2 regions of the Levilactobacillus suantsaii genome follow, and region 1 is predicted to be linked to the other one. Evidence: predicted binding sites of a transcription regulator. Region 1 holds the regulator's gene; the other holds the start of a gene.
The links. The regulator LexA, encoded in region 1, represses DNA repair genes until DNA is damaged. The targets are predictions, from matches to a motif close to CNAACANNTGTTNG.

Region 1 (5,487 bases):
ATACGGTTGTAATTAGCAAAAAGCGGTCTAACAGCATTAAATAACTTATTAGTTGTAACCTACAATTTTCGTACCTTGCCGAAACAGCATTGAAAATGGTAAAGTTGTTCTCAATGATTGCGTACGCAAGGAGGAAATGAACGAGATGTCCGAACTAAAAGTGGGAATTGATCGGGTAGGGTTTTACACCCCGCGGTTGTATTTAGAGATGACGGACTTAGCCCTTGCACGGGGAGAAGATCCGGCGAAGTATCACGTGGGTATCGGCCAAGATAAACAAGCGGTGATTCCACCGACCCAAGATGTCGTGACCATGGCAGCCAACGCGGCAACCCAGATTTTACGGCCAGAAGACCGTTCCCGGATTAAAATGGTACTGTTCGGGACAGAATCTGGCGTGGATAATTCGAAGGCCACGGCGGTCTATTTGGCGCACCTATTAAACCTAGCTGCGGATACGCGGGCCATTGAACTGAAACAGGCCTGCTATGGGGCCACCGCTGGTTTACAGCTAGCGGCCGATTACGTCCGGGCTCACCCGGACGCCTTAGTGCTTGTAATTGGGGCCGACATCGCCCGTTATGGTTTGCGGACGCCCGGTGAAGTGACTCAGGGTGGCGGTGCCGTGGCTATGTTGGTTAGCGCAGATCCGCAGATCATGGCGTTAGATGCGCAGAGTGCTTACCATACGGCCGACGTAATGGACTTTTGGCGGCCGTTGGATCGGACCGAAGCCCTGGTCGACGGCCGGTACTCCACTAACGTGTACTTAGACTTCTTTAAGCAGACCTGGACGGCGTATCAGCAGCAGACGGGGCGAACGATTGCGGATTTTGCGGCCCTGGCGTTTCATTTACCCTTTACTAAAATGGGACGGAAAGGCTTACGCCAAGTCCTCCCCGAAGCCAGTGCGGCGCACCAGCAAGAGTTGACGGCGGCCTTTGAGGCCAGTCAACTGGATAATCGCAATGTCGGTAACCTCTATACCGGGTCGTTATATCTAAGTCTCTTATCGTTGTGGCGCCATGGGGATTTACGTGCTGGTGATCGCATCGGCTGTTTCAGTTACGGCTCCGGTGCCGAAGGTGAATTTTATAGTGGCGTTCTTCAGCCTGACTACCAACGGGGCTTCGATGATGCCGCGCTGACGACGTTATTGGCTGACCGGCGTGCGGTGAGTGTGGCCGAATATGAGGAACTGTTCCAACAACAGTTACCGAACAATGGCCAGGACGTCCAATTGGCGGTGGGCGCTGACTCGGCTCCGTATTATTTGGCAGGACGACAACATCAACAGCGTCAATATCGGCACCGAATGGAAGCTTAGTGGGGCCGAACTCACTGACGAACCGCATAACGAATTTAATAAGAAATAACGGACATTTCAGAAAAAATAGTCGCTAAAAGTTAATTTTTTCGCTATAATAAAAAGCACTTAAGAGAAAACGAGGAGATTAATTGTGACCAACATTTATTTAGCAGGACCATTTTTTGATGACGAGCAACTCGAACGCATTGGCCGCGCCGAAAAGGCTTTGGCTGCTAACCCGAAGGTGGGCCGGGTCTTCAGTCCTCGGTTGAACGAATTACGGGACGTAACCATGGGGACGCCTGAATGGTGCGACCGGACCTTTAAGATGGATATCGATCAGATCGACCAGGCCGATGTTGTGGTGGCCTTGGCAGATTTTGTCGATGACCAGGTAGATTCTGGAACGGCCTTTGAAATCGGGTACGCTTTCCACAGCCAAACACCAATTGTCTTGCTTCACGAAAAGGACAATAACGTTAACTTGATGCTGGCCCAGGGGGCTCAGTCTTACCTGACACAAGCCGAAGACCTGGCAACTTATGACTTTGAAACGTTACCGGTCAGTCGGTATGAAGGTGAAGTTATTTAAGGTGTTAATTAAAAACAGAGCGTAAAAAGAGTCTGAGAAAATTTTCTCAGACTCTTTTGGTTGAACGATAGTTAGTGAACGTCGTCGCGGAACAGGCCAACGACTTTACCCAGGACGGTAACCTGGTTCAAGATGATGGGCGCCATAGTGTCGTTTTCCGGTTGGAGCCGGTAGTGGTCAGCTTCCTTAAAGAAACGCTTGCACGTGGCTTCATTTTCTTCGGTCATGGCAATGACAATATCGCCGTTGTCTGCGGTTTGCTGGCGACGAACGATGACTTGGTCACCATTCAAAATGCCGATGTTGATCATACTCTCGCCCCGGATAGTCAGCATGAAGAGCTGATCTTCGCTGTTTTCAAATTCTGGGGGAACCGGGAAATAGTCCGTGGCTTCCTGGACCGCTAGAATGGGGGTCCCAGCAGTGACGGTACCCAAAACAGGAATTTGCGTTTGTTGTTCGTGCACGCCTAATTCCTCGAGGCCCGCGGGGGTCACTTCGAGGGCCCGGGGTTTCGTGGGGTCTTTAATCAAGAAGCCCTTTTTTTCTAGGCGGGCGATGTGGCCATGGACCGTGGACGTTGACGACAGCGCCACGGCCTCGCCGATTTCACGAACGGTCGGTGGGTAACCCTTCTCGTTAACGCGTTCCCAGATAAACCGTAAGACGGCGATTTGTTTACTTTCAGAAGCTTTAGTCATTGTGTACCACCTCGTTCGTCAGTCATAGTTGAATTTACCCCAATTCTAGCATAGCTAGCGGTCATTTTCAAACAGATGTTCGGCTAAATCAGTTGAATTCTGAAAATAACCCTGATATGATAAGGGATGTTTTGAAACCTTAACTCAAATAACGTACTTTAAACGAAAGGAGCGTGGGTGTTTCATGGCAGAAGACGCGATGACGCCGTTGCTGGCGCGCATCAATGAATTGGCCCACAAAGCCAAGTCCACGGGACTGACCGCAGCGGAGAAATCCGAGCGTGCCGATTTACGGCAACAATACTTGAAGCTCTTTCGCCAAAGCTTCCGGAGTCAGGTTGAAATGATGCAGGTCTACGACAAGAACGGGAAGGAAGTTACTCCCGAAAAAGTTCGCCGCATTCAACGTGATAAGGGCTTACGGGACGATTAACTAACGAGAGTGGGTCTTTTTGGAGATTCACTCTTTTATTTTGTTCGCAGGTTGTGTAGAATTACATAGTGAATGCTTTTATAAGGGAGGGAAATGTCTTGTCAACTGGAATTTGGATTCTGATTGTGATCGTCGTCGGGCTTGCCGGTGCTTTAGCAGGTTTCTACGGGGCGCGCAAATACATGGAAAAATATTTAAGAGACAATCCGCCTATTAACGAAGACCAATTACGGGTCATGATGTTACAGATGGGACAGAAGCCGTCGCAACGGAAACTTCATCAGATGATGACCGCCATGCAACAGCAAGCTCGTAACAGCAATAAGAAGAAGTAAGCGGTCAACTTCCGACTCGTCGCCAGCACTTTTGGGCGATGAGTTTTTTAATGGCCTTTTTACGGGTGTTGGCTAGACTTATGAGAGCCATCATCATATAATTTTAATTGAATTCTAATCTTAGGAGGGATGCCGCTTGACAATCTTTAAAAAACTAATGTGGTATTTTCGGCTAGAATGGCGGCGCTATACGATTGGAGTCCTCGGCCTGCTCTTAACAGCCATTATTGCCATCATTCCTCCCCGCATCATCGGGAACATGGTCGATAGTATTCACGGCCGTACCATGACGGGGTCGTTGCTGGCCGTAGACTTACTCCTAGTTGCAGGGGCAGCGTTAGCCCAGTATGGCAGTCGGTACATGTGGCGAACGGCCATCTGGGGCGGGGCGGCTCGGTTGGAACAACTTTTACGGGACCGGCTCTTTCAGCACTTTATGCGCATGGACCGGACCTTTTATCAACGTTACCGCACCGGAGATTTGATGGCTCACGCCACTAACGACTTGGAAGCCGTCCAACGGGTCGCCGGTGGGGGGATCTTGCAGTTTGCTGATGCCATCATTACCGGTGGCACCAAGTTGATCGCTATGATGGCCTTGATCAATTGGCGTTTGACGTTATTGGCCGTGGTACCATTCCCGTTCCTGGCGATTGTCTCCTGGATTTTGGGGCAAAAGATTCACCGGGCGTTTGGCCAATCCCAGGCGGCTTTTTCGCGCTTGAATAATAAGGCACAGGAAAGTATCAGTGGTATCAAGGGCATTAAGGCTTTGGGCCAGGACCAGGCCGATGTCGATGACTATAATCAACAGATCGCTCGGACCATCGACATCAACCGGCACGTGAACCGACTCGATTCGTTGTTCGACCCGGCCATCACGCTGATTATTTCCATTTCTTACGTGGCGACCATCGTCTTAGGGGGCCTCTTTGTGCTGCACGGCACCATTACGATTGGAAATTTGGTTTCTTTCATTAGCTACCTGGCGATGATGGTGTGGCCAATGTTTGCGGTTGGGATGCTCTTCAATACTATGGAACGGGGCAATGCCAGTTATGATCGGGTCATGGAACTTCTGGACCAAAAGAGTCAGATTATCGACCGGACGGACGGGATTGCCACCCGACCACGGGGGGCACTGAATTATCACGTGGCGACCTTTAATTACCCCAACGACACGCAGACCAGTTTGCATCAGATCGATTTTGACCTGGCGGCGGGGCACACATTGGGTCTCGTTGGGCGGGTCGGTTCCGGAAAATCAACCATTATGAAGCTGATTTTACGGGAATTTGACCAGTACACCGGTGAAATTAAATTCGGTGGCCATCCAATCAAAGATTACGCACTCGACAGCTACCTACCGGCTATCGGGTACGTGCCGCAGGAAAGTTTTTTATTTTCCGATACGGTCTTTGAAAATATTCGCTTCGCCAAGGCTAACGCCACTCAAGCCGAAGTCGTGGCGGCGGCTCAAAAGAGTGATTTGGCCCATCAAATCGACCAATTACCGGAGGGGTATGATACCCAGGTCGGTGAAGAGGGTATCTCTCTGTCTGGAGGGCAACGACAGCGGTTGGCGATTGCCCGGGCCTTATTGATCAATCCGGAACTTCTGATTTTAGACGATGCCTTATCCGCCGTCGATGCGGAGACCGAGACCAAAATCTTGGCCAACTTACGCGCCGAACGAGCCGATAAAACCACGATCATTTCGGCGCACCGGTTGAGTTCAGTGATGAACGCTGATGAAATCATCGTGTTAGACCACGGTCACATTGTTGAACGGGGGACCCACGATGACTTGATGGCGGCTCAGGGCTGGTACGCCGAGATGTTTACGGAACAACAACTAGAAACACGGGTGAAAGGAGGAACGTCCAATGGCCGTTAAAGCGCATGAATCTGCGTGGGCTCACAGTATGACCACCAAGGAGCAACTGACCGTGATCGGTCGCTTGCTGAAATTTGCCGCCCCGTATAAGTGGTTCTTTATCGGGTCGGTGATTTTATCGGCCATTATCAGTGGTATCAACGTCCTCTTACCCTGGTTACTGCAAACCTACATGGACCGTTATTTGCGTAACGGCTCCGCAACGCTAGCCATTATGTGG
Region 2 (5,487 bases), 970 kb from region 1:
AGCCCGCTAAGTCGGCGGACGAAAGTTTCGTACGCCCTTGACTGTACGGGTACATCACGGAGGTCGGCGACTGACTGTGATCCAGACCTAACGCGTGACCCAATTCATGGACCGCCACGGAGGTGGTATAGGCGTTGCGGTAGTCGCCATTCAGGCTAGCCTTGGCGTGGTTCCAGGCAGCCGACCCCAGCAAGCTAGTTTCCTGAGTAATCTGGGGGCCACCGTGGCCTAGCTCAACAGTCGATTGGTTCGCCGGCATTTTTTTGTGGTACACCGAGAAGGTGATTTGGTTATCGTGCTTAGTCGCGGAACCGTCGATGAGGTGGACGATACCGGTGCGATTGTAGATGGCGACGGCATTGGTGAAGGCTTTGACCCCGGCATCTGGAAGCTTTTTATCGAAATGGTAATAGTAAGTTTTATCAAGGGTGACGCCCTGGACGATGGCCTCAGTAGGGGTCGTACCCTTGGTGGTCGTGGCGGTAGCTTGGGTGCTGGTGGTCACTTGTTGGGGTTCGAAGATGGCCGCTAGCGTCTGTGGAATCTCAGTCCGCCAAGTTGCCAGTTGCCGGGTGAGGGGTTGTAACGCGCCTTGGCGATAAGCGAAGCCAAGCCCAATCAATAAGAGGAGAAATAAAATGAGTTTGAAACGGTTGTGACGCATTAAGCTGGCCTCCTTTAAAAGGTAATGGTAGAAAATGATAATACCGCATTAAATGAGAAATTACTAATTATTATCCGTTTTCACGCCTTTAAATCTCCACTGAAAGCCGGATAAAACATGATTGCCCTTGAAATTTTTCTTAAATTAGATTAAGGTTAGAAAATTGACAATAAAATGAAAAATTGCGTTAAAGGGAGCATTTTATGAGAGACATATTTAAAAAAGAGTCAGTGAGTACCTATTTGAAGGCCGATTCGCGGTTGACCAAGACCTTGCGAGCCCGGGACCTGGTCGCCCTAGGAATCGGGGCTGTGATTGGGACGGGGATTTTTATCCTCCCTGGCCACGAAACCGCCTTACACGCAGGGCCCGCGGTTTCCGTGGCTTTCTTGCTGGCTGCATTGGTCTCCGGAATCGTGGGGATGGCCTACGCGGAATTCTCCTCGGCCATGCCGGTTGCCGGTTCGGCGTATTCTTTTGGGGCCGTCATTTACGGCGAAATCGTCGGTTGGATTCTGGGCTGGGCGTTGATCCTGGAATACTTTTTGGCGGTGTCGGCCGAGGCGACTGGCTTTGCCTCGTACTTTAACAATAACATCTTAGAGGCGATTGGCGTCAAGTTACCTCAGGCGCTCCAAGCAGGACCGCTCGAAGGTGGCGTCATCAACCTCTCGGCGACGTTGATTGTGTTGGTGATCGCGTTGATTATCGCGCAGGGTGCCAACCTCTCGAAACGCGTGGAAAACGTGGCCGTCGTGATTAAAGTCGCCATTATCATCCTCTTTATCGTTGTTGGGGTCTTCTACATCAAGACGGATAACTATACCCCATTTTACCCGAAACAATTTCAAACGACACCGTTTGGCTTGGGGGGCATCTCGACGGCCGCGGCGACCGTGTTCTTTGCCTTCATCGGCTTTGACGCACTGGCAGCTAACTCCGCCGAGACCATTCACCCCGAGAAAAACGTGGTCCGGGGGATTCTGGGGACCGTGTTGGTCTCGGTCGTGCTGTACGTGGCGTTCTCCTTTGTCCTGAACGGTATCGTCAACTACAAGCAGTTGAACGTCGATGACCCGGCGGCTTACGCCTTGAAGTTGATTCACCTGAATACCTGGAACAAGCTGATTACGATTGGCGCCTTAATCGGGATTTTCACCGCCATGATCACCATGTTCTTCGGTGGGTCGCGGTTGGTTTACGCCCTAGGTCGTGATGGTCTCTTACCGGAAAAAATGGGGGCCATCAGCTACAAGCACGCGGTACCGAAAAACGCCATTATCGTGGCAACTATCGTGCAGGCGTTCTTTGCCGGCCTGGTGCCGTTGACTGAATTGGCGTCATTGATCAATGCCGGGACGTTATTAGCCTTTGCGTTTATCTCGTTTGGGGTCATCCCGTTGCGGCACCGCAAGGACATCGCCAACGACGGGTTCAAGATGCCGTTGTACCCGTTCCTGCCGATCCTAGCGGGGTTGTCCAGCGTGTACTTCATTATCATGTTACCGAACATCACCAAGATTTCGGTCGGCTTGTGGCTGATTTTAGGCCTCGTGATTTACTTTGGCTACGGTATTCGCCATTCTAAACTGCAAAATCCTCAAAAAGCGGCATCAACGGAAGATTAACCTTAAAATTTATTTGCAAACAGGCTTCTCCAGAATTTCAGTTCTGGGGAAGCCTGTTTTTGATTTTAGTGGATAAAAAAACTCCGCGCGTAAACGCGGAGCTCGTGGTGAGGTGCGGCGACCTTCTGAACGCTAACGCGCCGATCGCGTACCCCCACCGTGGTTTGGCACCAGGAACTAGTATCGCATGGCCGTTCAGGGAAGTCAATCAAAAAGGAAGTCCAGCCCCGAGTGTTACCAAAACTTAAAACTAAATCAGAACGCTTGTTCCCCTAGCTGAAATCGCGTATACTAAAGGCAACTTGAAGAATGGAGGGACCAAGATGGGCCAGCGGGTATACATTGCAATTGATTTGAAGTCGTTTTACGCGTCGGCGGAGTGTGCCGCTCGCGGACTGGATCCGTTGAACACCAACCTGGTAGTGGCGGATCCGCGGCGCACGGACAAGACCATTTGTCTGGCTGTGTCACCAGCTTTGAAACGCTTCGGGTTACCGGGACGGCCACAGTTGTTTGAAGTAGAACAGCAAGTCGCCACCTTGAACCAGCAACGTGCGGTAGCCCATCATGGCCGTTTAACAAAGTCGTCGACGGTACGGCAGGACCTCTTACAACATCCAGAATTCAAGCTGGACTACTTAGTGGCCCAACCTCGAATGGCCTATTACCTCAGGATCAGTGACCAGATCTATCAAATCTATCTACATTACGTGGCGCCGGAACAGATCCACGTCTATTCCATCGATGAGGTCTTCATGGACGTCACAGCGTATCTGAAACTTTACCACCTCTCGGCGCGTGATTTAGCCAAGCGGATGATTCAAGACGTCCAGCGCCAGACCAGGATACCAGCGACCGCGGGGATTGGCACGAACCTGTATTTGGCAAAAGTTGCGATGGATATCGTGGCCAAGAAGATTCCCGCCGACCAAGATGGGGTGCGCATCGCTAAGTTGAATGAGCGGAGTTACCGCAAGTATCTCTGGGCCCACCAGCCGTTGACCGATTTTTGGCGGATTGGTCGCGGGTATGCCCGTCGCTTGGAAAAATTAGGGCTCCATACGATGGGCGACATCGCCCGGTGTTCGCTGGGAGCCGCCACGGCAACGCGCAACGAAGAGACCCTCTATCAGGAGTTTGGCCGCGTCGCCGAACTGATTATTGACCACGCTTGGGGTTACGAATCGGCGACGCTGGCTGACATCAAACAGTATCAGCCAAGTACCCACAGTATCGGTTCGGGCCAAGTCTTGCCAACTCCTTACGATTACCAACAAGGGGAGTTAGTAGTCCGAGAGATGGTGGACGGCCTGTCCTTGGAACTGGTCAAGCGCCAGCAAGTCTGTGACCAAGTGGTCTTGACCGTGGCCTATGACGCGCACGGCCGGCCGGCGAGTGGAGCAGCTGTGACGCATGACTTCTACGGGCGGACGGTCCCCAAGCCGGCCCACGGCAGTTACAATTTGCAGGTGCCAACCTCGTTGACCACGGCGCTGAAACGTGCCGTGACCGTTATCTATCGGCGCCAGGTTAATCCACATTATAAAATTCGGAAAGTCACCGTAAGTGTCGGTCACGTGGTCGCGGAAACGGCTGCAGCAGCGCCGTACAGTGAACAGTTAGCACTGTTTGGCCCGACCACCACACCGGCAGTGCCGGACGCAGCAGCTCGGCACCGTGAGCGTCGTGTGCAGGAATCCATTTTACAGGTCCAGGACCGTTTCGGTAAGGACGCTATCATGCGGGCTACTGATCTTTTGGACGGGGCGACGTTTAAAAAGCGGAATCACGAGATTGGGGGCCATCAAGCATGAGTCGCGACAGCAAGCGAAAATTAGCCGAACAATTATTCAATGATACCAGTGCCTACCGCGACATCATGGGCCACCCGCGGCCGGTCTCGAAAAACCACCCGCAAATGACGCCAGCGGAACGGGCCGCACAGTTTGCGCCGTTTGCGGCGTTGAGTGGGTACACCGAGCTATTGGATCAAAGCGCCCAAACGGTACGCGACCGCGCCGAATTACCCGCCGAACTGGCGGCCGCCTGTCACCGGCAGTTGCGGGCGTTACAACCGGTTTTGGCCCAACGCCCCTGGGTCGAAGCGACCTACTTTGACCCGGAAACGGGTGCATCACACACCGCCACGGTGCGGATTAAAGCTATAACCAGTCAGGCGGTCATTCTCACGACCGGTCAAGAAATCCCTCGCACCACGTTGCAGGCAATTCACCGATGTGACCCGCCTAAATTGTGAAACCGTTTTAATTTGGAGGCCGCGGCGTTAGGTTATTGACAACGAATAGAAGGGAGTTCTAGTATTCTAAGTAGTAACTTATCATCAAAATTACATAAATGAAGGAAGAGGTTTTCGTGAGTCGAGAGCGTAAGATTTTGGTTACGTGTGCGTTACTCTTATCTAACGCAATGGCGGGGCTGGATGCGACGATTGTCAACACCGCCCTCCCCGCGATTGTCAGCGACTTACACGGCATCCAGTACATGGGCTGGATTGTGGCCATCTTCCTACTAGGGATGGCGGTCGCGACACCGTTATGGAGTAAGTTTGGGGAACGTCACGGCAATAAGTTTGCCTACATTACCACGACCACGGTCTTCGCCGTGGGAGCGCTGTTTCAGGGGCTGGCCCCGAACGTCGCCTGGTTCATCATTGCCAGAGGCGTCATGGGGATTGGTGCCGGCGGGATGAGCACGATTCCGTTCATCATCTACGCGCAACTGTTTAGCAACTTGAAACGACGCGCGCAGGTCATCGGCATCACGTCGGCGAGTTTCAGTACCGCGTCGATTATTGGGCCACTGATTGGGGGCTGGATTGTCGATGCCTTTAGCTGGCACTGGGTCTTTTACCTCAACTTACCGCTGGCGGCACTATCCGTATTAATCGTTGGCTTGTTCTTCAAGAGCAACCTGGCGTTGAACCGGGCCCCCGTGGATTACCAAGGCGCTATCTTGATGGTACTCGGATTAGTCGCCATCTTGATTGGGATTCAGCTCTTGGGGACCGCCTCAATCTGGTTGACCGCGCTCTTCATTCTGTTGGGGTTGGCCTTACTTTGGCGGATGCACGGCGTGGAAAATCGCGTTAAGGATCCCATCGTGCCTAACCGACTGTTCCATAATTCGAAATTAGTAATCGATTTAATCATCTTTGCCTTTCTGTGGGGCTCGTTT

Region 2: a site for LexA is predicted at 2,550-2,563, ahead of H3M12_RS04045 (Y-family DNA polymerase). Genes of this name have one in related genera too.

What each region holds. Positions count from the first base shown of each region.
Region 1 is NZ_CP059603.1:1,835,580-1,841,066, forward strand. It holds gene H3M12_RS08505 (PPK2 family polyphosphate kinase) at 1-1, shown strand, start outside; gene H3M12_RS08510 (hydroxymethylglutaryl-CoA synthase) at 146-1,327, shown strand; gene H3M12_RS08515 (nucleoside 2-deoxyribosyltransferase) at 1,461-1,901, shown strand; gene lexA (transcriptional repressor LexA) at 1,973-2,602, opposite strand; gene H3M12_RS08525 (DUF896 domain-containing protein) at 2,787-3,035, shown strand; gene H3M12_RS08530 (YneF family protein) at 3,134-3,370, shown strand; gene H3M12_RS08535 (ABC transporter ATP-binding protein) at 3,507-5,267, shown strand; gene H3M12_RS08540 (ABC transporter ATP-binding protein) at 5,257-5,487, shown strand, end outside.
Region 2 is NZ_CP059603.1:868,106-873,592, forward strand. It holds gene H3M12_RS04035 (matrixin family metalloprotease) at 1-664, opposite strand, end outside; gene H3M12_RS04040 (APC family permease) at 868-2,292, shown strand; gene H3M12_RS04045 (Y-family DNA polymerase) at 2,616-4,106, shown strand; gene H3M12_RS04050 (hypothetical protein) at 4,103-4,549, shown strand; gene H3M12_RS04055 (MFS transporter) at 4,648-5,487, shown strand, end outside.